One region of the Gloeocapsopsis sp. IPPAS B-1203 genome, then DNA from elsewhere that is predicted to be linked to it. Evidence: riboswitches for the same ligand, from Rfam matches in the RefSeq annotation. Region 1 holds a riboswitch; each other region holds the start of a gene.

Region 1 (8,373 bases):
ACTAAATTGCTAATCTACTGACCATTTATCATCGACCGATGACAGCCTTTCATTTTTTTATTCTTACCCACTTATTTATCTTGATACTGCATAATAGTTACCGACAAAAAAGGAACCAGCTTGGCAGCTAGCTGTGAGATACCAAACTTGAGTTTAAGGCTTTGGGGTAGCGCTTGCCACGAAATCGGCACAAAACCAAAGCGAGTATAGTACTCAGCTAGTTTGCTACCGACACATTCTAAATAAAGTGGCTGTGTTGCTTGTGCAATTAAATGCGTAACTAAATAACTTCCCAAACCGCGATCGCGCCAAGCTGGTGATACAACCAAACTACCAAGTTCTTGTGCTGTCTCAAAACTACGTAGTTGCCCACAAGCCACAATCTTGTGATGACACTCAATCACCCAAAACTGCGACCAATGTAATTGAGTTGGATCGAGTTTAGCACTGAACACTAATTTGCGAATTGTCCAAATGTCATTCTTAAGGGCGGGACGAAGCGAACATCCTAATGGCAATTCCTGTTTCACTTTCACTAGCCACTAACCACTAACTACTAGCCACTTAGCGAGACTTCAAACTTGATATTGCATTCTTTGTCATCGCAGCGATCGCTTGATCGGTTGCTTTTGGTAAATGATAGTATTTTCCTCCAGCTTTTTGAGCAAGTTCTTTGGCAAATCCTGTAGAAATAAATTTACTTTCGGTATCGATGACGAGTAGCTGCATTCCCAAAGCGCGAATTCTTGCAGCAATATCTAATAACTCCCCTTTGATATCCGGTTTTTCACCTTCGATCTGAGGTTCACCTAGCGATCGCGATAGGGGAATATTTGCGCGTCCATCAGTAATTGCGACAATGACAACTTGACCAATATCACCAGACATTTGAGCATTTGTTCCGGCGCGGACGGCTTGTGTTAAACCATGCGCTAGTGGCGAACCACCTCCACAAGGTAATCTTTCTAATCTCCGTCGGGCTGCGGCAATTGAACGTGTTGGTGGTAATAATACTTCAGCTTGTTCGCCTCGAAACGGAATCAAGGCGACTTGATCGCGATTTTCATACGCCTCTGTTAATAATCGCATCACAGCACCTTTGGCAGCTTGCATGCGGTTGAGTGCCATTGAACCAGAAGCATCAACGACAAATACCACTAATGCGCCAGCTTTGCGAACTAAACGCTTAGCGCGAATATCGCCTTGTTCAACAATCACTTTCCGGTTCGGTTGGCGTTCGTGACGTGCTTTTTGATAGGGGGCTGCGGCGCGGAGTGTTGCATCAACTGCAATGCGTCGGACTTTGCCTTTTGGTAACATTGGCTTAACATAACGCCCGCGATCTTCTGAGAAAATGACACTGCGGCTTCCTGCTTTACCCTGACGTTGAGCCATTTGGGCAAAATACAGCACACTGGGATCGAGAATGACTCCTTCAGGATCAAACACAAATTCTTCAGGGATACTGGGTGGTGTTTGTTGTTCCTGTTCTTGTTCTTGTTCTTCTTGTTCTTCCTGGGGTTGTTCAGATTGATCTTGTGGTGGTGGCGGTGGTGGCGGTGGCGTTTCCTCTTCAGGAGGCATTTGTACGATTGTTGCTCGCGGGACAATGACTAATTCCACAGCCCGACGTAAATCTTCTGCATTGACTGCGGTGCGTCCATCGAGTGCGGCGGCGGCTTTGGCAACGCGGAGGGCAAATAGTTCCGCACGATGTCCTTGAACTCCCGCGCGGATGGCTTCATCAACTAAATAAGCAATTTGCTCGTGGCTGATGCTGACATCTTTTAACCATTCTCTCGCTAGAATGATTTGAGTTTTGAGGCTGTCGATGTCTTCACTGTATTGCTGGAGAAATTCTTGGGGCGATCGCGCATAAGAAATAGCTTGTTCAACAGCTTGAACGCGTTCGTCAATGCCTAAGACTTCATCGGCGGAAAGGGCGATCGCAATGCGATCGAGGAGGTGTTCGCGTAGTGCGCCTTCTTCGGGGTTGTATGTAGCAATAAATAGTGGCTTACAAGGATGCTGGAAGCTAATTCCTTCGCGTTCAATCTGGTTGCGCCCTTCAGTTAAAACAGTTAATAGTTGATTGCTGATATTGTCATCTAGCAAATTGATTTCATCGACGTAGAGAACGCCGCGATGTGCTTGGGCGAGTAATCCTGGCTGAAAGACAGTGTCTCCTTGTTTAACAGACTGTTCAACATCAACTGAACCTAATAGCCGATCTTCAGTAACGCCTAGGGGAATTTGGACAAATGGTGCGGGAATGACTTCGGTTTCTAGTTGTGTACCGCCGATGCTCGACTGCTCGTCCCATTCTTCTGGACGGTGAGGATCGCAGTTACAAATCGAATTTTTGACAACTTCAATTGGAGGTAAAAGTGCGTGAAGTGCGCGCGCCATAACTGATTTTGCCGTACCGCGACGACCTGCGATCGCGACTCCTCCTAATCCTGGATCGACGGCTGCAAGTAGCAGTGCCAATTTTATTGCTTCTTGACCAACAACAGCGGTTAATGGAAAGGCTGTCATGGTTGAGGAGGAATTGAGTACAGGCATTGTTTTTACTAAAAAGGGATCAAAGGTCAGAGGTCAGGGGTGATTTTCTAATCTTAGAATGAGACTGCTTAGAGCTTGAATGCTTTTTTAGCTTGCACATTTTTTTTGCAGAGACGGAAACATTCAATAATACTATTTTGACGCTGATCTGTAATCCCCGATCCCTGACCTCTCATTAACTTCTACCGGTAAGATTACCGTGAATGTTGAACCAATTCCAATTTGGGAAACAAGTTCGATTTCACCCTGTAGGAGTTTGACTAAGCGAGAAACAATTGCGAGTCCTAAACCTGTGCTATCTGGTAAGTGGGATTTTGGAATGTCGTCGATGCGATAGTAGGGTTCAAAAATTCGTGGTTGATCTTCTGGGGCAATACCTATACCAGTATCACTGACTGCGATCGCCCATTTATCTGCTAATGAATTACATCTTACGGTTACGCTTCCTGATGGCGTGTAACGAATGGCATTACTCACAAGATTTGTCACAATTTGCTGAAAACGTAATGCGTCAGTGATCACTTCTAGTGGCGCATCTGCTAAGTCTGCAGTGATTTGTAAGTTTTTCGCTTGCGCCATTGGTTGTAACATATCTAGCACATCTTGAATCACAGCACATACATCGGTCGGTGCAGGATGTAGTGTCATTTTCCCTGCTTCATATCGCGATATCTCTAGCGCATCATTAATCAAACGCAGCAAATGTCTACCGTTACGCAATACGCGCTCAATATGTTCGATATTTTTATAGTTATCTTTGATGTCCGTTTTATTTTGGAGACGGATAAACAAATCTGAATAACCAATAATTGAGGTTAAAGGATTTTTTAACTCATGAGCAAGGTGAGAAAAATTCTCTTGATTTGCTCGAATTAAGCGGGTGAGTTCTTGATTGTGTAGTGTTAATTGCGATTGAAGGTGCTGTAATTCGCGCAGTCGTTCCTCTACATAACTTTGAAAACAACGAGCGATCGCATCATCGACAACTGCATCTATAAGGCGAAACACTCGAATAACTTCTGTTGACGAGACTTGCTGTAAATCTGGTTCTAATGCTGAGAAAATTGCTCGTCTTAGTAAGCGATACTCGCGGGCAATTTCGCTTGGGTCAAAACCTTCTTCCGCACGGTGAATGCCGTGTACTAAACTTGCCTCAATCAGGGTTTGAATATCATCCTCTGTCGTTTTTGATAGCACTGTAGCCATTGCTTCGAGCACATGAGGTACGTGATTGCGTATTGCTGTGTAGCACATACCTTCAGCACTTTCAATCTGCCGATCTCGGCGTACAGCTTCTATCCAGTTATCGATAATTGTGTTGCTTTTATCAAGCAGTATTTGGCTAAAATCAAACATTTTGGCAGCGTTGGCACAACGCAATAAAGCAAGTCTACTTGTTTTAAATTAGTGTAATTATGAAGCGATCGCCCACTGAATTATTTACGCGAGCCTGATTCATGCTTTGTGGCGATTGTACAGCGCAGTGCTAGATGCGATCGCAACTTTTAAGGTTCACCCTGAAAATCCTTAAGACGTAACGAATCTTGATATTGTGGCAACCCTGTGCTATAGTAGTAAAAATTTATCATGAGTAAGTCAGCCTAATCTAGTATCTCGCCTTGCAAGGTGAGTCTAGAGCGGAGGAACCAAAGTTTTGGGGCGTATCTGTTAAGTGCAGAGGGATAACTCTCTATCCTAGCCCGTCAGCTAACTTCGTAGGCATTGAGAGGAGACTGAAGAGTTAGCATTTCTATTACTACTAATAGTTTGCTCTCGTCAGTATTCCTAGCTAGTAACGCACATAGTTTTTTGTGCCTGCTTTTAATCCTGAGGGGAGTTTAATAGTGTTTAACCTGATTGCTGTTTTAGCAGTTGCAGGACACAGTACCTGGAAAAAAGTACGACCTATTGTAGTGCGGGATGCTGTTTTACTTCCTGCTGCTGGTTTCTTAGGAGTGATTATTCTGTGGTGGTTTATTGCCACTTTCTTAACCAACTTAATGCCTACCCCAGTTGAGGCACTCATCGCCAATTTAGACTACATTTTGAACCCATTTTACCGACGGGGACCAGGGAATTTAGGACTTGGTTGGTTGTTACTGGCAAGTTTAAGACGGGTATTAATTGGTTTTGGACTAGGTGCTTTAGTCGCCATACCGATTGGTTTTCTGATTGGGATGTCTCAGCAAGCCTTGCTAGCACTCAATCCTTTAATTCAAATTTTCAAACCTGTATCGCCACTCGCATGGCTACCTATTTCGCTTGCTATCTTTAATTTAGCCGATCCCTCTGCTATTTTTGTCATCTTCATCACTTCACTATGGCCCACAATTATCAATACAGCTTTGGGAGTTTCTAGCGTTAATAAAGACTATATCGATGTAGCACGAGTATTGGAAATGCCGCGTTGGCGACAGATTACCAAAATTATTTTACCTGCGAGTTTGCCTTACATTTTTACAGGTTTAAGAATCAGTCTCGGCATTGCATGGCTTGTAATTGTTGCTGTAGAAATGCTTACAGGTGGTGTTGGTATTGGCTTTTTTGTTTGGGATGAATGGAGTCGCCTCAATTTAAGTTCAGTCTTCCTAGCTGTATTAGTTATTGGCTTAACAGGATTGGTGCTTGATTATGCTGTAGGCAAAATTCAGGAATTGATAACGCATCGCCCGAAAAGTTAGGAACTATTAATTATTGACGACTAATTGCTGATATGAATTATACCGACAAGAACTATTGGAGTCGGCGCAGCTTTCTTTTAGGAATGGGTGCGACAGTAGGTAGTGCGGCATTATCTGCGTGTGCTATTAATGCTAATCGCGCACCTCAAGGACTATCTACTGCTGCTTTGGCAGTGGAACAAGTCGTCGATCCACAAACATTAGAAAAACCTAACCTTACTGTAGGATACGTCCCTGTCAATGATTGTGCGCCGTTTGCGGTGGCATGGGAAAAAGGTTTTTTTCGCAAGTATGGTTTAAATGTCACACTCAGTCGTGAGGCAAGCTGGGGTACATCTCGCGATGGTATTATATTTGGTCGCCTTGATGCTTCTCCTGTTGTCTGTGGCGCAGTGACAAATGCCCGTACCGGTGCGGAAGGTGCGCGTCATGCACCCTTGTGTGCTGCGATGACAATTCACCGTCACGGTAACGCAATGACGATGAATAAAGCAATGTGGGAATCAGGCTTGCGTTCTTGGCGGGAGTATAACGGTAATTTAGCTGAGTTTGGGCAAGATTTTCGTCGCTATTTTCAGAATTTGCCAGCAGAACAAAAAGTTTGGGCTGTTGTACTGAGTTCGGCAATTTATGAGTACTTTGTGCGTTATTTAGCCGCAGCAGCAGGAGTCGATCCCGACGCAGAGTTTCGCATCATTATTGTTCCTCCGCCGCAGATGGTAGTCAATATGCGCATTGGTGCGATGCAAGCTTATATGGTGGCAGAACCTTGGAATACAAGAGCAATTACGGGTAACGAAGGCATTGGCTTTACTTTCGCCCAAGGAAAAGAGATTTGGCAAGGACACCCAGATAGACTTTTAGCAGTTATGGAGTCTTTTATTGATGAAAATCCTAAGACTTATCGATCGCTTGTCAAAGCGATGATCGAAGCCTGTCAGTATTGCAGCAATCCTAACAATCGGGAAGAAGTTGCCGAAATTCTTACAAGTAGATCTTTTACTGGTGCCAAGCTGAATTTAACTCGTGCAGCAATTGTCGGTGAATACAATTACGGCGGTTTTGATAACCAAGAAAGAATAGTGCGATCGCCTTATACAACTATTTTCTTTGATTTGCCGCCTGATCTTGCTCAAATTCCCAACGATCGCTCAACATTTATGTGGCAATCGGAAAGTATTTGGTTGATGACGCAGTCGGCGCGTTGGGGACAAATCAAATCAATTCCTAAAAATGCTGAAGAACTTGCTCAAAAAGCATGGAGAACAGATCTTTATCGAGAAATTGCTGCAGAAATGGGTATTGATTGTCCCAAAGACGATTTCAAAATTGCACCTGCTACAGCTTTCATAGACAAAAATGCTTTTGATCCTAGCGATCCAGTAGGGTATCTCAATAGTGTTGAAATTCGTGCTAATCGTCCTAAATCTTTTCTCTTGTCTTAACGAGCAAGAAATTTATATTTTGCTCAGTAACGAAGTGGGCAATGACTAACTAATTTTAGAGGTTTAAAGATGAAATCTACTTTTTATCAAACTCACCAATACGAACAAAATTTCAACCATAATGGTTTTTTAGAAGTTGAAAACTTAGTGAAATCTTATCCTAAAGCTGATGGAAGCGAATTTGTTGTTCTTGACGGTATTAATCTTACAATCAATGAAGATGAATTTATTTCAGTCATTGGTCACTCTGGTTGTGGTAAATCAACACTTTTAAAAATTGTTGCTGGACTAGAAGAACCAAGTTATAGTTCTGTACGTTTGGATGGTAAAGAAATCCGCAAGCCTGGGGCTGAGAGAATGATGGTGTTTCAACACTATTCATTACTACCGTGGCTAACAGTAAAAGAGAACATTCGTTTAGCTGTAGATGAAGTTTTAAAGAATACTTCACGCGCTGAAAAAATTAGTATAGTTAACGAACACTTATCAATGGTGAATTTAACAGCAGCAGCTAATAAGTATCCTGATGAAATTTCTGGCGGGATGAAGCAGCGTGTAGGCATTGCTAGGGCGTTAGCGACTCGTCCAAAAATGTTACTCATGGACGAACCTTTTGGGGCATTAGATGCTCTAACTCGCAGTAAGTTACAGCGTCAAGTATTAGATATTTGGGAACAACATAGACAAGCTGTAATGATGATTACCCATGATGTAGATGAAGCAATTTACATGTCTGGTCGTATTGTTTTAATGACCAATGGACCTGCTGCTAAGATTGGAGAAATTATCGATGTGCCCTTTTCTCATCCACGCGTTAGCGAAACTCCTCTGCAAGAGGCTCGCGTTGCTATGCGTAATTCCCAAGAATATTATGATATTCGTAACCATGCACTCAATTTCTTAGAACGCTATTTTTCTCAAGACAAATAAGATAGCAACCCTAACGCATAAGCAGCTATACCCTATTTAGCATTAACTTGAATTTACTTTTATTTTCCATTATTTCTGTTGTCGTTAATTTACCTGAGACAATTCAATGGCAAGCTGGCAAGCAACTTTTAGCTCACTGATATTTATTGGTGTCATTATCTTAATTATGACAGAGAAAATGCACCTAACTATTGCAGCATTTTTAGGTGCATTGCTACTAGTTTTTGCCAATATCATGACATTGGCAGAAGCAGTTACATATATTGCCAGAAGCTACTCTACACTAGCGTTATTCTTTGGAGTTATGGTGCTAGTAAGAGCTTTTGAACCAACAAAAGTATTTGATTACTTAGCAACTCAAATAGTTATTTTAGCCAAAGGACAAGGTAAAAGACTTTTGCTAGGAATCGTTGCAATTACAACTCCAATTTGTGCAGTGTTGCCAAACGCCACAACTGTGATGCTGTTAGCACCTTTAATTCCTCCCATTGCTGAAGATGTAGGAGTTAATTTTGTTCCTTTATTAATTTTAATGGTGTTTGTTGCTAATAGTGCAGGCTTACTAACATTAGTAGGAGATCCAGCAACATTTATTGTTGGGGATGCTGTTAATATCAGTTTTATAGATTATTTAGGGCGTTTAAGTTTAGGAGGAGTTATTGCAGTAGGAGCAATTGTAGTGATGCTGCCATACTTGTTTCCTAAAATTTGGCGAAAAGAATTAGCAAGTTTGGATCAGTTACCACACCCTC
Region 2 (8,373 bases), 410 kb from region 1:
AAATTCGTTACTTTTGTCACATCAAACACTGCAGTTAATTTGCAACCGAGATTTTCAGAGGTAGTAAAACCTTACTAATTTTTTTAGAAATCTATGTGTTTTAGCGTTTTTAGTTTGTAGTAATATCACATTTTTCAACAACAAAACAGAGAGCTATAGAGATCAACTCAGGTTTTCTTGAGCATTCGATGGGTAAGATGCAGAGATTTTCTGTAACGACAAATACAGATTTTCAAATTAGTTTTGTAAATGAAAGTTGGTCACGCATTAAAAGGCACGGACATCAAAACTTTTTTGAAGCACAACTAACTAGAAATATAAAAACAGGTAACTATGAAATATACACAACCTTTAACACAATCCAAAGTTCTCCTTGCACTCGCCGTAACCTTAATGTCTACAGCAGGAATTTCTACCGCTGCCTTGGCTGGGGATGCTAAAGTCTACGTAGGTAGCATGTGCGATCCTGCACAGGGTACTGATGTTTCTAACGTTAACAGAAACGGTGGGATTTTCAACAATTCCAATAACCCAGTGCTTGTGCGCTGCCCTATCGTCCGAGACATTACTGGAAGCAGCGACAACAGCTTTAATGGTCCTTTTGCTACGATTCAGTTGCAACGCTTCGGCACCCCTCCGAGTGCCACAACTCAGTGCCAGATGCGCACCTACCAAGCGAACGGAAATGTTTTTTCTGAGAGAATATCCAGCGTCACTACTAGTGCTGGAGATTTCACGATCAACATAGCTGCCGTACCCCAATCGCCTGGAGGAGCTTACGAAATCTCTTGTTCTCTACCACCACTTACTGGACTTGAGCGATACGTCGTAACTGAGTGAGGAGTGAGTAGGAGTAGTAGGGGGAGACATACATATTCTTTGAATTTTCTCACCCCCTTCTATTCTTTCTTATGCTATCTGTAGAGTGGGATGAGTGAGTATTAAGTACAGAAATTTTGTATTAATTTCCCTATGTTCTTTTAAAACTCAGATTAAATAAATTCTAGAAATTTTCTGTAAAGAAAAATACAAATTATTTGCTCTATTGTATTAAGTAAAATAAGGCAAGTCACCAAAGCTTGTTTCAAGTCTTATTACATTGATAAACTCACAGTTATCGAAGCATAAATCACAACAAAGCTTCTCAAAAATTCTGAGGAAGAAAAGGAAAAACATTTATTTATGGAGCTAGTGAAGCGGAATTGATTTAACTGTGTAAGTCTACTATCTATTAACTTTTGGTGTTCTGTTCAATCATCTTGTTTTTTAAATCTAGACAAAATTGTCTGTTACAGCTGTTGCACTTGAAAGTTTGGTTACTACTGTTGTGAGAATCTACTCTATATCCTTAGCTATTTAAGACTACTGAGATTTGTAATTATCGTTGTAGTCGTTTTTTTGTGAGTTGATATCCATACTTTAGAAAACTCACAGCTAAAACTCAGGGAGTTCTCAGATGAGCTAAGTATAATCTGAGTTACCAGGGTTGAAATACTCTAGCATTTTCTAACACTGTCTAGAAGTCTAGTACAGCGTTGGTACTCTAACACAAACCAGTTAAGAAACTAATGAAGGAGAACCATTTCTATGAACTCGATTTTGAAGAACTCTGCTCTTGCGACCATTTTCTACCTAGCTATGGCAACCACTGTACAAGCTACACAACCAAATAGCAACGCCATCGCTAATGTCAACACTGTTAAGTCTCAAAACCTGATCGCACAAATGTATCCACGTAGTCGCTTTGATGCTACTAGAACAAGACCATTCATTGATGAGATGATCTTGCTACATATGCAGATGGTTGATGCAGCTCAAAGAGCAATGCAATCTTCAGATACTGAAATTAAGAAGATGGCAGAGGAAACGATGAAATTTAGTAACGCTCGAATTAATAGCTTGATGGAGATGCGGAGAAGCTTTTTAGAAAATCCAGATAAGGGTTGATTTTGTAGTTTTTGTAGAGGCAATAAATAGGTAATAGTGCAGATCGCTAGTCATTATATTCGATGCTGATTTTGTGCTAAAAAAACTTTCTCACTTGTTCTGTTGGCTTTTCTCAAGACTCTGAGGTTGCATTGGTCTAGACGCCTCAGAAATTCTTCAATCTTGGCTTAGAGAATATACCTATCGAGTTAGCAATACAGTCATTAACAAATTATTTCAAAGTTGCAACAAATACAAGAATGAGACTCCTTACTTGTAAAGTAAGTTGGCAGGTAACTGCACGATCGCAGTGTACATTTTTAGATAAACTTCACAATAATTGCAAACTCTTAGTATTTCTGTAAGCGCGATCGCTTATCAACCATTCTAACTGAGAAGCTTGTAAGTACCGCCTCGCTTTAGAGCATGTTGGTATGCTGGACGTGCATGAATACGATCTAGGAAGCTAATCAACTTTGGATGAGTTGTATCTTCTAAGCCTGCTCGTGCGACCGCCACTTCGATAGGAAAGCTCATCTGAATATCAGCTGCAGTAAATTCCTCACCCGCAAACCACAAGCTGTTTCCAAGTTCTGCTTCTAGATAATTAAGATGTTGTGTAATTTGAGGTTCAATAAAAGAACTTTTAGTTCGACTTGCAATTAGTCGTGCGATCGGACGGACAAAAAAAGGCAATGGCTGCTTTTCAATGCGATCAAACACTAACTTTAACAATAGTGGCGGCATTGCTGAGCCTTCAGCATAATGTAACCAATAAGTATACCGTAACCTTTCTGGTGTACCTGGTGGAGGCGCAAACCGTTCCTTACCATATTGCTTAATTAGGTACTCAATAATAGCCCCAGATTCTGCCAGCGTTAGCGCGTCATCGGTAATAACTGGAGACTTACCCAAAGGATGCACTTGGCGTAGTGACTCTGGCGCAAGCATTGTTTTTGGGTCGCGTTCATAGCACTTTATTTCATAATTTAGTCCGAGTTCCTCTAGCAACCACAGTATACGTTGTGAGCGGGAGTTGTTTAGGTGGTGAACGACGAGCATAAGGTTATTTTTCAGTTATCTATTCAGCACAGCATGACAAAAAATGAGTAAGTTTCACATCATCAAATGGTATTAGAATGCAGATTCAGACTAGTTTTTTTATTTATTGGCTCATGTTATTTTTTAGTGCTACTACATGATTTGTAGCTGTTATAAAAACTTTCTACAGCTAGTTTTGTCAACATCATTTTGTTGTTTTAAACGATGTTGGTAAGCTTTTAGCTTTCAGTGGAGGTGTAAAGGGAATAGAGCCATTGGCTCAAAATATATGCAGATCGTCGTCGCATTGTTCACAACTCAAGTTATAACACTTGTTATAAAGGAGTTATGATAGAAGCATTAAAAGAAATACGTTCAGAATCAAACCAACATTCGTTAGCAAACGGCTTCCTACTGCATTAGCTAAAGACCGAACCTATTTATCTTCAATGGTTACTATCACAGCATATATTAATTCTCGAAAAATCTTTCTTCTGTAAACAGCTTTTCGCTTCCAATGGTACTACTTCCACAACGCTTACTTCAATTTACTGATTGGTTCTCACCAAAGCAAAACGTTATCTTATTCGACACACCAACTGCAGCTAATGAAATTGCTTTTATGTTGGGCGGCGAGTGGGATGGATGCAACGGTATCGTCATGAATAAATGTGATGAGGTTGCTGTCAATACTGCTGCTAGCTTAATCCAAGCACAATGGTGCTATTCTGGAGCAGAAGTAACTTATCTCACTCGATTGACTGCTAACGAGTTGCTACGACGCTATCAAGCCGGTGAAAAAAACTTTACTAATGCGAACTTAAGGGGTGTAACCATCACTTCTAACACATTGGTTGCAATCAATCTAAGTTGGGCAAAGTTGAGCGGTTCTAACCTTTGGCAAACCAACCTGAGCTATGCTGATTTAACTGCAGCAGATTTCACAAATGCTGATTTAGGTTTGACAAACTTGAGTAAAACAACTTTGTCAATGTGCAACTTAACAAGAGTAAACCTATCGCAAGCAAATCTCAAAGAGTCTAATTTATATCGTGCTTGCCTGAAAGATGCTGACCTCACACAAGCAGATCTTACAGGCGCAAATTTAACTTTAGCAGATCTTACAGGTGCAAACTTGAGTCAAGCTAAGCTAACTCTTGCAAATTTGGAAGGTGCTAAGGTTGTTGAAACTGAACTAGCAAAAGCTGAATTGTTGTGATGAGTGAGTTGTAAAGTCAACTTGTTAGTGAACACCAGCAAGTACTTTTCCTGTAGCAAAGTCTATACCTAGTACAGCACACGGAAAATTAGAACCAAGTTGCTGAACGATTAAATGATTTGCTGAGTTGCAACCTAAAAACAGCAAAGATGCATTTTCTGACTCTACAACTGCTTTGAGTTCTGAAGCAACGTTACCAAACCGCAGATGAGCAACAAGAGAACCCCGCCATTCTGCTGCAAGGCTCTTGGCTTGCCATAAAATTAAGTCAGCTTGTTCAAATAAATCTGGTGATGCGATGCGTGGCTGTAATAGTAGCATTTCTGAATGTTGTGTCGCATTCGACCGAGAACCTCTGTTGGCTACGTGAGCTAATTCTCGCGAAATACTCTCACTATATAACCTGCTTAGATCAAAACTAGGAGAAATTGGGCAATGGCGATGCTGAGTGTGTTCTTCTAGAACATACACTACGTGAACAGTAACTTGCTTTTGAGTTGCTAGGCGAGTTTGATGAGCAATCCACAAGGTTAGATCCAGTGCTGTTTGACTATTTGGAGAACTGTTATAACCCACAACCAAGTCAACCGACTTAGTGGTTTCCTGAATTTGCGATGCATCTGGTGCTAGCAGCATCATTCTTTCTATGACATTCGTTTCTGTTGCGCTTTGTAGGCGCGCTAACATTGGCTTGATGTTCATTCGCTAGATACCTTATGTCGAAAGCAGGTACAAAAAAACGAGCAGTACGAGCCTCAGACACTGAACGAGATACAAGTCATTGTAGAAATGCTTGCTCTTCAGTCTCCTCTCGATGCCTACGAAGTTAGCTGACGGGCTAGGACTGAGAGATGTCCTTCTGCTTTAATCTTTGGTTTTATCAAAATGATTAAAGCTCAATTTTAGATACGCCCCAGATTTTGGTTCCTCCGTTCTAGCCTTCTCTTAATTAATTTAAAATACAACTTTAAGAAGATTCTAGATTAGGCTGACTTACTCAAATTCACTAAATTCTACCATTGATTATTGTACCAAGCAACGTCTTGATTTTGTTTTCTAAATTAAGAAAAACTTATGTATTCAAAGGCTTTTTGAATTAACATTATTTATTCTTTAATTGTCAAATCTAATTTGAAGAATCGATAAATCATCCTCAAAGCTATCTTGAGAATTTATCTGGCTTAACTGAGATAAAATGTTGTCTAAATCACAATTACCTGCGGCATGATCAGCGCTGAGTAAATCAATAAAATGATCGAGCTGCCAAATTGAACCGTCAGCCAAATGCAGCTCATATACTCCATCGCTAAAAATATAAAGCGTACTCGACTCAGGGATCTGAAAAAACTTATCTTTGTAGTTGGTATCAGGAAACATACCAATAGGAATACTTGGAGTATCGAGTTTCGTTATTTGCAACGCAGGTGTTTCTGAGAATAAAACAGCAGGTGGATGTCCAGCATTAGCATAAATAAGTTGACGATTCACTCGGTTGTAAACTCCATACCAAATCGTAAAGTACTTAGAGTTTTGAGTGGTCATTTGAAAAGTATTGTTTAAGGCTCTCAGGACATCAGTCGGTTGATAATAATTAATGCCATCGAGAGCGCGAGAACGTAACATATTGAGTACTGAAATGGAAGGAAGTGTAGCTCCGAGTCCGTGTCCAGCAGTATCAAGTAGATAAATAGCTAAATAGTCAGGATCTAGCCAGTAGTAATCGAAGCAATCTCCACCCAGTCTTTGGGAAGGAATAAATCGAGAATTAATAGTCAGTGGTTCTTTGAGTTGTGGGGGAAGTAGCGATCGCACATAATCTGCGGCTTCACCTAATTCTGCTTCTAGCAATTGCTTTTGTTTTTGTAAATCCCGACTCATTTGGTGCAAGCGTAATCCAGCACGTACCCGCGCGGTAAGTTCATTTTGGTCAATTGGCTTGGTAATAAAATCATCTGCACCAGCATTAAGCGCTTGAACGCAATCAGCTACAGAATCTAAATCTGTCAGAAAAATAAAAAATACTAGCGATATCGGTTCAGCTTTAATTTTGCGACAAACATCTAGCCCACAGGTTTGCTGAATCATCCAATCGCAAATAACTAAACCAGGATACAACTGGCGTGCTAATGTAACTCCATCTTCACCATTATTAGTGACAACAACTTGATGGCCTTGATTTTCTAGTGCCCTTGAAAGCACGATCTGTACTGTCGGGTCATCATCGATTACTAAGATTAGAGACATGGGAAAAAGGATTGAGCCACAACACAATAGTGCGTTTTAGTTGATTTAAATCGCGATAGATTTCCTGCTTAAACCACTGTCCCATCGCATCAAATGGTGTAAAGTTTGTTCCAGTTTGCCACCTCACATCTTGACCTAAAGGTGTTGTATGACTTCCTGGCAATGTTTGTAAAGTAACCATATCAGGAAAGCGCTGTTGTAACAGCTGATTTAAAGCAGTCGATTGGTCAATTGTGTCATTAGTAAACTGAATCAGCAAATTGCGACGAACACGATAGCGATCGCGAACTAAGTTAGTTGTCTCCACAGGAGAAGGTGTAAATTCTACCGTAAACGTAGGAGTAAACTGTTGTACTAAGGGAATGGCATCGCGTGCAGCATAGTTGTTAAAAGACATAAAAATATTCCCTGCACGTTCTACATTAAATAAACTACCAATGAGTAAATGTAGTTTACAACCCATACTGTGTCCTACGCCATAGGTTGGCAGATAACGCCGCCGTAGCAATGCGCGATCGTGTAATTCAGCGATCGCATTTTCAAAGTTGGTCAAAACAGTCTCGGCGATTGCGACATGATCTAAAGTATTAACAAACGGAGTAGCAATAATGGCATATTCTTGCCCTAGTTGTTCTAACAACCAACGGTACGTTAATTGTGGTGCTGTCGCAACAAAAGCTCCTCCGAGAAAATGTATGATTCCCACAGGATGGCGGGGAACTAAAACCCAGTTACCAGCGATTTCCTTCCATTCCATGCAATCAATTATGCTCGATTAGTTATTTCGTCTCAAATCACAGGCAAGTTTAAAATAGCCTGCTTCAACTAATGAACCTCCTCATCTATTGTGGCAATTTACCTTGAGGTATGAGCTATATCTTTTGACTTACACTTGCTCAAATTCAGCTACCGACACACTACTCACAACCATTCGCTAACCTCAACTCACTTCCGCTCTGGGTGAGCTTCTGTAGGTGAAGGAGTACCCATTTGATTAATAGTTGCAATCATTTGGTAGAGACGTCCTAAATCCCGCTGGTTAAAATACAATACAAGGCGGGGTAGTTCAGCTGTTTCGTCTTGAGCCTCTTGAGGTAAAGCTTGGCTTTTTTCAATTTTTCCCTTAACGAGGATATCGTGAAAATTATCATTGAGTAGATCGACATCTGCATTAGTAATGTCTGTCTTCAACCGAATGACAAGTTTGTCACCCACGTAGCGGCTAGAGTGATAAACCTGATAAAAACGAGTAATCGCACTGCAGGCTACTTCAAGGTTATCGGTAATTGTGTAAAGGCTATCGTCTTCTGGACTAATTAATCCTTGTTGCCGTAGATGACGATCAATATATTCACTCCAAGCCCGCCAGTAATCTCCTCCAGGACGATCTATCAGAACAACTGGTACAGGACCAAACTTACCTGTTTGACTAAGTGTCATGCACTCAAAAGCTTCGTCTTGCGTACCAAACCCACCAGGAAACAAAGCGATCGCATCACTTTCACGCAAGAGAAACAGTTTACGCGTGAAGAAATATTTGAAATGAATCAGTTTAGGATCGCCTTCGATAATGGGGTTTGCCTCTTGCTCAAATGGTAATTGAATATTTAACCCAAACGAATTTTCTTGTCCAGCACCTTCATTGCCCGCCTGCATAATTCCCCCACCGCCTCCGGTCATTACCATAAAGCCAAGCTGAGTGACACATCGCGCAAAGTCAGATGCCATGCGGTATTCTGGAGTTTCTGGAGATGTACGTGCTGAGCCAAAAATGGTGACTTTGCGTACGTGTCGATACGGATAAAAGACCTTGAAGCCTTGTTCCATATCAGCTAATGATGCTGACAAGATCTTCCAATCTAGGCGCTCGATATCACTATTTGCCAGATTGACTATGGTAGCAAGTGCATATTGAATGAGTTGCCGATGTTTCAAGTTCGGCA
Region 3 (8,373 bases), on a different contig from region 1:
CTGCCGACGGAATCTCCACCATAATTCCTATTTGCATTGTCGCATCAAAAGGAATATTTGCATGTCTCAGTTCAGTTTGGACTTCTAGTAAAATTGCCTTTGCAGCTTGTACTTCTTGCACAGTAGCAATCATGGGAAACATAATTTTAATTTGATGTCCGTGACTAGCTCGCACAATTGCACGTAACTGCGTTTTGAAAATATCTTGATTTTCTAAACAAAAACGAATACCGCGTTTGCCTAAGAAAGGATTAGATTCTGGTTGTAACCTCAAATAAGGTAGTGGTTTGTCACCACCAATATCTAAAGTACGAATGATAAAAGGGCGGCGCTCTAAAACTTGGGCGATCGCTTGATAAACTGTAAATTGTTCCTCTTCAGTAGGCGCAGTTGTGCGATTAAGATAGAGAAACTCGGTACGAAGTAATCCGACACCTTCAGCCCCATTTTTTATTGCTGTTTTCGCATCTGCAACACTGCTAATATTCGCTACGATTGTAATGCGTTTGCGATCGCGAGTTATTGCAGGTTGATGTGCAGTGGTTTGTGCTTGTTGCTGAGCTTGCAAGATTGCATGACGCTTAGCTTGTAGCGTTGTTATGGTATTTGTATCCGGTTCTAGCCAAACTTTACCACTCGCGCCATCAATTGCTAGAAGTGTGCCATTTGTGAGATGCAAAATTGTTGCTGGAGCACCAACAACGGCTGGTATATTAAGTGTACGCGCCAAAATTGCCGTATGTGAAGTGGCGCTACCCCGCGTTGTACAGATACCTAATACTTTTGTTGTATCTAGTTGCGCGGTATCTGAAGGACTTAAATCGGTAGTGACTAAGATGCTAGGTTGCGTTAGTTCAATTGTCGATGCTGTCATTCCACTGAGCGATCGCAATACTTTTTGTCCAACATCAGTTATGTCATTAGCACGTTCTTGCAAATAAGTGTCGTCTAGAGTGTAAAAGTTATGCGCTAACTCATCAATCGTACTTTTCCACGCAAATTCTGCGTTTTGGTGATGTAGAAAAATTCGTTGGTGTACGGGATCAAGTAATGCGGGATCTTGGAGAACAAGTAAATGAGCACTAAAAATCTCCGCCTCGTCGCCAAGCTGTGTTGTTTGCAAAGCTTGAAGATCTTGGGTTGCAGTTTGAATTGCCCTTTGTAAGCGTTGCCATTCGGTTGCTGTATCCTCAACGATGTATTCTTCTACTCGTACAGTTATCGGACGATATTGAAATATAGGGGCGATCGCAACTCCAATAGAAGCCGGAATTCCAATGAGTTCTCCTGCAACAGAATTCTCACTTGCATCAATTCCTATTGGCACTAAATCACTATCGTCTTCACCAAAGTTACTTGCGACTAGTTCTTGCAATGCAACTAAAGCTGCTTCTGTATCAACCCCAGTCGCAGCAATCGCAATCTCGTGTCCTTGACGAACTGCTAATGTGGCAACTTGATTGATACTATCAGCCCTAACAAAGTTTGTATTTCTAGTGATATTTCTTACTTCAATCTGCGCTTGAAATTTAGCTGCTGTTGTCACAAATTTTGCTGCAGGACGTGCGTGTAAACCGAGTTTATTAGTGACTGTAATTTGAATTTGGGCGATGTGGGAGTTGCTATCTTGTGCTTGTTGATTATTGATAGCTTCATTGATTCCTAGTTGTGTCGCTTTGGCTGTTAATGCCCCTTGTGCATCTGCAATGACTTGGGTGATAGAATTTCCTGATGCGGCTGAAATCGTTGCAGCGATCGCACCTTCAACAAATGGTGCTTCACATAAATGAATTTTCTCGCGCTGTTCCTCAGACAAAAACTCTAGTGCCATTTCCGCACTTAACAAAGCACTTCCTAGATCCATCAAAACAACGACACCATCTGCGCTATAAACTGACTCAATTGCCTGATAAACTTGCATGGTATCTGTACCCAAGGGATTAACTGGATCGTCAATACCTGCAGCAACAGCTAAAGAAACGTCATCACCAACCATCTGCGCGGCAAGTTCTCGTACACCTGCTGCTAGCTGTTTACTGTGAGAGACAAGAACAATTCCTACCACTGCAACACCATGATGAGAAGCTTGTACTTAAACATTGCCAGCACGATCAATAGAAACTTGTGCTAGCAATTTAATGAGATCAATGCTACAGCAACTTAGTTCAGCCTCAAGCAACCAAAACACATTTACTTATTTTGTACAATAGCAGGGGTCAGGGGTCGAGGTTAACAGTTAGTTGGAGCAATAATTCTGAGCTTCTACAATGTTCTCACTATAATTGACCGTTGCTATCAGTGTTACAGCCTTGATTTTCGCTTTGAAGATGACGATATTTTTAGAAACAGAAAGATTGATTTTGCGGCAATTCACTAAAGATGATGCAGATAATTTATTTGAACTTAATAGCGATCTTGAAGTCACCCGTTTGACACCTGATGTTGGTCAACTACCAAATTCCACAGAAATTCAAACAAAAACGTTACCACAATATCTAGCTTACTACGAACTATACGATGGTTACGGTTGCTGGGCAGCCGTTGAAAAGTCAAGCCAAGCATTCATTGGTTGGTTCTACTTACGTCCAGCAATTCATGCAGCTTACTTCAATCCTCAACTCGCCGATGGCGATGACATTGAATTGGGATATCGATTGTGCAAAGCTATTTGGGGAAAAGGTTATGCTACAGAAGGGGCTAAAGCACTGATTTGGAAAGGATTTCGTGAGGTAGGAATGCACCGTGTTTTTACGGTTGCTTTGGCAGTGAATGCGCCTTCGATTCGAGTTATGGAGAAAATAGGGTTAAAAAGAGAAAAAAGATTTTTAGATGAATTGGGTAACGATTTAGTTATCCACGCACTCAACAAAGATGAGTTTGAATCCTTAAGCAGAATCTAAACTTGCCACGTTAGCTGTGCGATCGCGATACCATCCAAATGTAGTTAGCTTTACATTGAGTAGAGATTATGGAGTCAGAGTCACTACCAACGGAGATTATTTTGACGCACCCACGTCAATCATTGGGTAGCGTAAAATTAGATTGGACACCCCAACCAGGAAACTATCTCGATCTTGAGGGTAAAACTTACGCTGTATTAGAGCGGCGCCACCGCTACCATTTAAAATCGGGACGATATCGATTGCATAAGGTGGCAATTTACGTCCAGTCAGCGCCACGTCCGAGTGAAAAAAGCCTTGTTGCTGGGCGTTGGGTAATTGGAGATGCTAGCTGCCGTTACAATGCCCATTCAGAGTTAATTCGTTGTGCCGTGAATCCTGAAGGACCATGCGATCGCTGTCGTTATTATGAAATTGCTGAAGCTTAAGAACTCAATTATAGTGCTGTAGTCTGTAACTTTTCTCCTACTGTTAAACGACTACCATTAGCAAAATCCCATCCTGATTGCGGACGTTTACCCGCAAGTTGCACTTGTTGTAATAATAATAATCCCTCGCCTGTTTGCACAATTGGTCCCGTTCCCTTGGCAATGCTGACGACTTCACCTGGAACTGCTGTTGACAATAAAGTATACTCCTTTAAAAAACTAAATTCTGGTAGTAATGACGAATAGGCAGCGCCAAGGGGAACTGTGGCAATCACTTTTAAAGACTCTTCCCGAAAGCTGGTGACGCAGTTGGGGAAAAATCCCCGTACTTGGTTATGTAATGCGATCGCTGGTTTTGACCAATCTAAAATATAATCGTCTTTTTTAATTAATGGCGCATAAGTTGCTTGGGTGTCGTCTTGCGCAATTGGTTGAATTTCTTGATGTTCCCACTTCAACAGCGTTTCTATCAGCAAATCTGCACCTATTTCCGCTAGTCGTTGCGCTACGTTTTGAGCATTATCAAGGAGATTAATTGGTGTGTAGGCTTTGAATAGCATTGCACCTGTATCCATACCTGCATCCATCAGCATTGTTGTAATTCCAGTTTCCGTTTCACCGTGATAGATACACCACTGAATCGGCGCTGCGCCTCGATATTTTGGTAAGATTGAGCCATGCACGTTGATACAGCCCAAACGAGGCAGATCTAAAATTTCTTGGGACAGAATTTGCCCATAAGCAACGACGACAAAAACATCTGCCTGAGATTGTCGCAATTGATTTAAAGCTTCTGCATCTTTTTTAACCCTTTGCGGTTGCCATACAGCGATATCATGCTGCAAAGCTAAAGTTTTGATTGGTGAAGGATTTAACTGATTCCCACGTCCGCGACGTTTGTCGGGTTGAGTGACAACTGCAGCAACTTCTATTGCTGGGTGTTGTAGCAGTCTTTTTAAAGTAGGTACTGCGAAATCAGGAGTCCCAAAAAATACGACTTTCATTAAAAGCGACGGTTGTCACGGGCAGGATGCTTGTGCCACTTTATCTGAATTTTGATGTTTCCAACTCAAGCCGTAGAAAAATTTAATGAAAATGGTCTTCTCAGTTGACTACTTATCTTGTTATACCTGAAGTAGCACACTGCCAAATTGCCTACTTAGGCGCTGCTTACCTCGCCACCGCCCTACCTAAAACTGTATAAATGCTACAACGCTATTTCTCAGGATGGTTTCGCCCACAGCCATGCCTCAAATTGCTTATGGCTATGTTACTCATGCCGTCAACTGGAGTTACACTAATTCAGTCTGCTTCGGCTCAATCTCTTGAAGCAATCGCTTCAAGGTCCTTAAAATCTATTCCTTTAGAACAACAAACTGGCGATCAGCCTTCAGTATCAATCGATCCCCTAAATAGCCCTTATCCAGTTCCTTGGAATTGGGTGATGAAAACTTACGAGGATGTCAGTGCCCGCGAAGGTTCTGGGGTACGGTATTACCGCAGCCATTCACTACTCTCTCCTGATGGCGAGTATGCTGCTTACAGTCGCATTCAAATGCAAGTACAGCCAGAACTTTATCGTAGCCAAGTCAGCAGTGTGATGTTTTTAGAAAACTTACGCACTGGACAGCTACAAGAAGTCAAAGCCTCGTCTCCATTGGCGCTTCATTTGATGACGCAAGGAAAAGCCGCGACGCCAGGAGTTATCTCGATTTTATCTCCCATTGGTTGGTCAAAGTCAAGCGATCGCTTACTCGCACGTCAATTTGAAGGCTTCTTTAGTACTTCTGATATTTCTGATTATGCTGTTGTTTGGCATCGATATCAAAACCGGACAACAACACTTGCTCCTGCACAAGTCTTCAATAACCATGCCATGTCAATTTTATTGGGTTGGAGTCAAACTGATCCCAGTCGAGTTGTCTTTCGGGTTGGTGAGTTAGGTGATGAGCAATGGCAAATGTGGACAGTGGCAGAGAATGGGCAAACATCACTGGCAACAAGTGTAGAGCAACCTGTTGTTTTTGGTCTACGACAAATGCAACTTTGGGCGGGAGAACAAATTGCTTCCCGCTAAGATAGCAGAGGAATTCACAACTCCTTTAAAAGCGCGATTGACCAAGATAGCGTCCAGCAAGCTGCATAACATCAGCAATGTCTACTTCTCCATCGCCATTTGCATCCAAAAAAGTGTCTAGTACAGTATTTTGACTCGTTTGAGGATTGTTTGGGGCATTTTGCGCGCGGCTGCCACTTTGCAACAAATTCAGCACAATTGGCACTAAAATAGGCAACATCTGTACAATCATGTTTGGATTTAAACCTGTCCGTTGCGCGGCAAGTTGTGCTAGCTGTTGAACCTGGTTCTGAGAAAAAAGTCCAGAAACTGCTTGCGGACTTGGTGAGGCGCCACTATATTGATTTACATATGCTTGTGTTTGGTCGTAACCGTCTCTAGAACGCTTTTGTTGTAGCCCTGAACGCACAGAACTGCCTACCACAGACATAAGTGTTTGCATTGTGGAAGGATTAGTATTGTAGCTACTGCTGAGCTGCTGTACTGTGTTTAGAATGTTAGCTAGCTGTCCAGAACTTGCTTGTTGTGAAGGATTATTGATTGCACCAAGAATTTGATCGAAAAGTTTCATGGGTTTTCTCAAGTTATGGGCAAGATCAATTTTCCCTGTTCAACAAGTTGAAAACCTCTAGCTAACAGTAGAAAAATTTGAAGACATCAGAATCGGGAGTAAGAAAACGCGATCGCGCCAGCTTTCGACTTAGGAATTTATAGTTATTTACTAATTCCTCTCCTTTGTTTTGAACACCAAGCTAAAAGCTAATTGCTAACAGCCAATAGCTTGTCTTTATGACTCTGCTTGGATAGGAGACTTAGATTTTACTCGAATCAAACGGTCAATACAGGCTTGACCGTAAGCGATCGCTTCATCAATAGTTTGAAAACAGAAGGGTTCACTGTAATGGTTTCCTTCGGGATCGGTGTAGTCTACAACAATACCATTCAGCTCTTGTTTTGCAAGTAGAATCCATTGTTTGTAATAATTTTTCATGCCTTACCTCTGTTTACTTGTAGCGGTGGACGAGGTGGGTCAAAATGTTCGCAAATACACACAACTATATTGTCAGTGATATTTACTGGGAGAACCCTAGGACACTTGGCTTGAAGCTGACGTCCAAAGGTACTCCTTCCATTGCCTACGAAGTTAGCTGACGGGCTAAGACTGGAAGGTGTCTCTCTCATCGACTGAGATTTGCCCCAAAATTTGGTTCCTCCGTTCTTTAACCGCAAGCGGTTGAAGATTAGGCTGCCCACTAAGTTGCTGATAAGTAATACTTGCATATTTGATTCTCAAGCTAATAACTCATCAGTTATGGGTAATATAGCGGAATGTTTTCTACTACGCAATCCTCCTAAATAGATATCGACGCTCTAGGAGATGGAAGCCCAAAGCATTAAGCTTATAGTGATATCTGTGTAAGACTTTTACGCAATATTAAGTTTTACTAATATCTGAAAATACAGCGATCGCAATGTGTGGCGTTTCTATTTGCTGTATTCCTGCTGGCGCATTCAAGTTAATAGCAAGCAGACTAAGATCAAAAGCATCTCTTTGTCATTCCTCTGAAATGCCTTTTCCACGCATTGTCATGCTGCTTGTCGCCCTAATTGTTGTTTTAGGGCTATTACTGTGGTTATTTGCTAGCTTGTCACAGTTGTTGTGGCAACTGTCTTACACTTCACCGCTACTTGCGGATGTGTTGCTATTTTTGATTATTGCTTTGGTAGTATTGCTGATTGGTGTAGTCATTTACTACATTGCAATCGTACAAAGAGGCGAACAGCGATCGCGGCGACGGGCACAACGCCAAATTCGGATTCCTGAAGAACGTACTGATGCAGCCGAAGAAAACCTACGTGCCATCCAACAACAACTGACACAAATTCAAGACGAAGTGGCACGTCAAGCATTGTTAGAGCGATCGCGGGAAATTGAAGCAAGTTTGTCGCGTAGGGCGTTGCAAGTCGTTGTCTTTGGAACAGGTTCAGCAGGCAAAACTTCGCTTGTCAATGCTATTTTTGGGCGGATTGTTGGACAAGTTGCTGCACCAATGGGGACAACACAAGAAGGGCAAACTTACAGCTTGCGGCTCAAAGGAATGGAACGCAAGATTTTAATTACCGATACACCAGGAATTTTAGAAGCAGGAGTTGCAGGAACCGAACGCGAACGCTTAGCACGACAATTGGCGACAGAAGCCGATTTATTATTGTTTGTTGTTGATAATGATTTGCGACGTTCTGAATACGAACCACTACAGACTCTAGCGGAAATTGGCAAGCGATCGCTCTTAGTTTTGAATAAAACGGATCTATACACCGATGAAGACCGCGAGACTATCCTCGCACAACTGCGCGAACGAGTAAAAAACTTTATTGCGCCTACCGATATAGTGGCAATTGCTGCCAATCCTCAACCTGTGACATCAGAAAATGGTGAGGTATTGCACCCTGAACCTGATATTATGCCGTTACTCCGTCGTATGGCTGCTGTGTTACGTGCGGAAGGTGAAGAATTAGTAGCAGATAACATCTTACTGCAATCGCAGCGCTTAGGAGAAGAAGCCCGTCAAATTATTGATGCACAACGCCGTCGCCAAGCCGACAAGGTAGTAGAACGCTTTCAATGGATCAGTGCAGGTGTTGTTTCTGTCACTCCATTGCCAGGTGTTGACTTACTCGCTACAGCAGCTGTCAATGCACAAATGGTAGTAGAAATCGGTAGAATCTACGGATGTGAATTGAATTTAGAACGCGGTAAAGAGTTAGCACTTTCCTTAGCAAAAACTTTAGCAAGTTTGGGTATTGTCAAAGGTGCAATTCAAATTCTTTCTACGGCGTTGCAATTTCATGTTGCGACTTTTGTTGTTGGTAAAGCAATTCAAGGTGTCACTGCTGCGTATCTCACGCGGATTGCTGGTAAAAGCTTTATTGAGTATTTTCGCCACGATCAAGACTGGGGTGATGG

The links. A riboswitch is a leader RNA that binds a small molecule or an ion and turns the genes downstream of it on or off. The one in region 1 is predicted to bind cyclic di-AMP.
Region 2: linked by a shared signal. The riboswitch ahead of CSQ79_RS01270 (universal stress protein) and the one ahead of ntrB (nitrate ABC transporter permease) in region 1 are both predicted to bind cyclic di-AMP.
Region 3: linked by a shared signal. The riboswitch ahead of CSQ79_RS17130 (hypothetical protein) and the one ahead of ntrB (nitrate ABC transporter permease) in region 1 are both predicted to bind cyclic di-AMP.

What each region holds. Positions count from the first base shown of each region.
Region 1 covers NZ_PEIG01000001.1:663,772-672,144, forward strand. The annotation lists gene CSQ79_RS02975 (GNAT family N-acetyltransferase) at 72-530, opposite strand; gene bchD (magnesium chelatase ATPase subunit D) at 565-2,565, opposite strand; gene CSQ79_RS02985 (sensor histidine kinase) at 2,698-3,921, opposite strand; cyclic di-AMP (ydaO/yuaA leader) riboswitch at 4,154-4,302, shown strand; gene ntrB (nitrate ABC transporter permease) at 4,407-5,246, shown strand; gene CSQ79_RS02995 (ABC transporter substrate-binding protein) at 5,279-6,691, shown strand; gene CSQ79_RS03000 (ABC transporter ATP-binding protein) at 6,761-7,621, shown strand; gene CSQ79_RS03005 (ArsB/NhaD family transporter) at 7,728-8,373, shown strand, end outside.
Region 2 covers NZ_PEIG01000001.1:256,050-264,422, forward strand. The annotation lists gene CSQ79_RS01250 (hypothetical protein) at 334-840, shown strand; gene CSQ79_RS01255 (hypothetical protein) at 1,639-1,947, shown strand; gene CSQ79_RS01260 (glutathione S-transferase) at 2,314-2,988, opposite strand; gene CSQ79_RS01265 (pentapeptide repeat-containing protein) at 3,485-4,186, shown strand; gene CSQ79_RS01270 (universal stress protein) at 4,211-4,888, opposite strand; cyclic di-AMP (ydaO/yuaA leader) riboswitch at 4,987-5,163, opposite strand; gene CSQ79_RS01275 (SpoIIE family protein phosphatase) at 5,300-6,430, opposite strand; gene CSQ79_RS01280 (DUF1350 family protein) at 6,405-7,187, opposite strand; gene CSQ79_RS01285 (LOG family protein) at 7,376-8,373, opposite strand, start outside.
Region 3 covers NZ_PEIG01000009.1:196,355-204,727, reverse strand. The annotation lists gene ptsP (phosphoenolpyruvate--protein phosphotransferase) at 1-2,065, opposite strand, end outside; gene CSQ79_RS17155 (GNAT family N-acetyltransferase) at 2,328-2,900, shown strand; gene CSQ79_RS17150 (DUF6464 family protein) at 2,969-3,328, shown strand; gene fmt (methionyl-tRNA formyltransferase) at 3,337-4,332, opposite strand; gene CSQ79_RS17140 (hypothetical protein) at 4,590-5,405, shown strand; gene CSQ79_RS17135 (DUF937 domain-containing protein) at 5,431-5,976, opposite strand; gene CSQ79_RS17130 (hypothetical protein) at 6,193-6,396, opposite strand; cyclic di-AMP (ydaO/yuaA leader) riboswitch at 6,524-6,663, opposite strand; gene CSQ79_RS17125 (YcjF family protein) at 6,974-8,373, shown strand, end outside.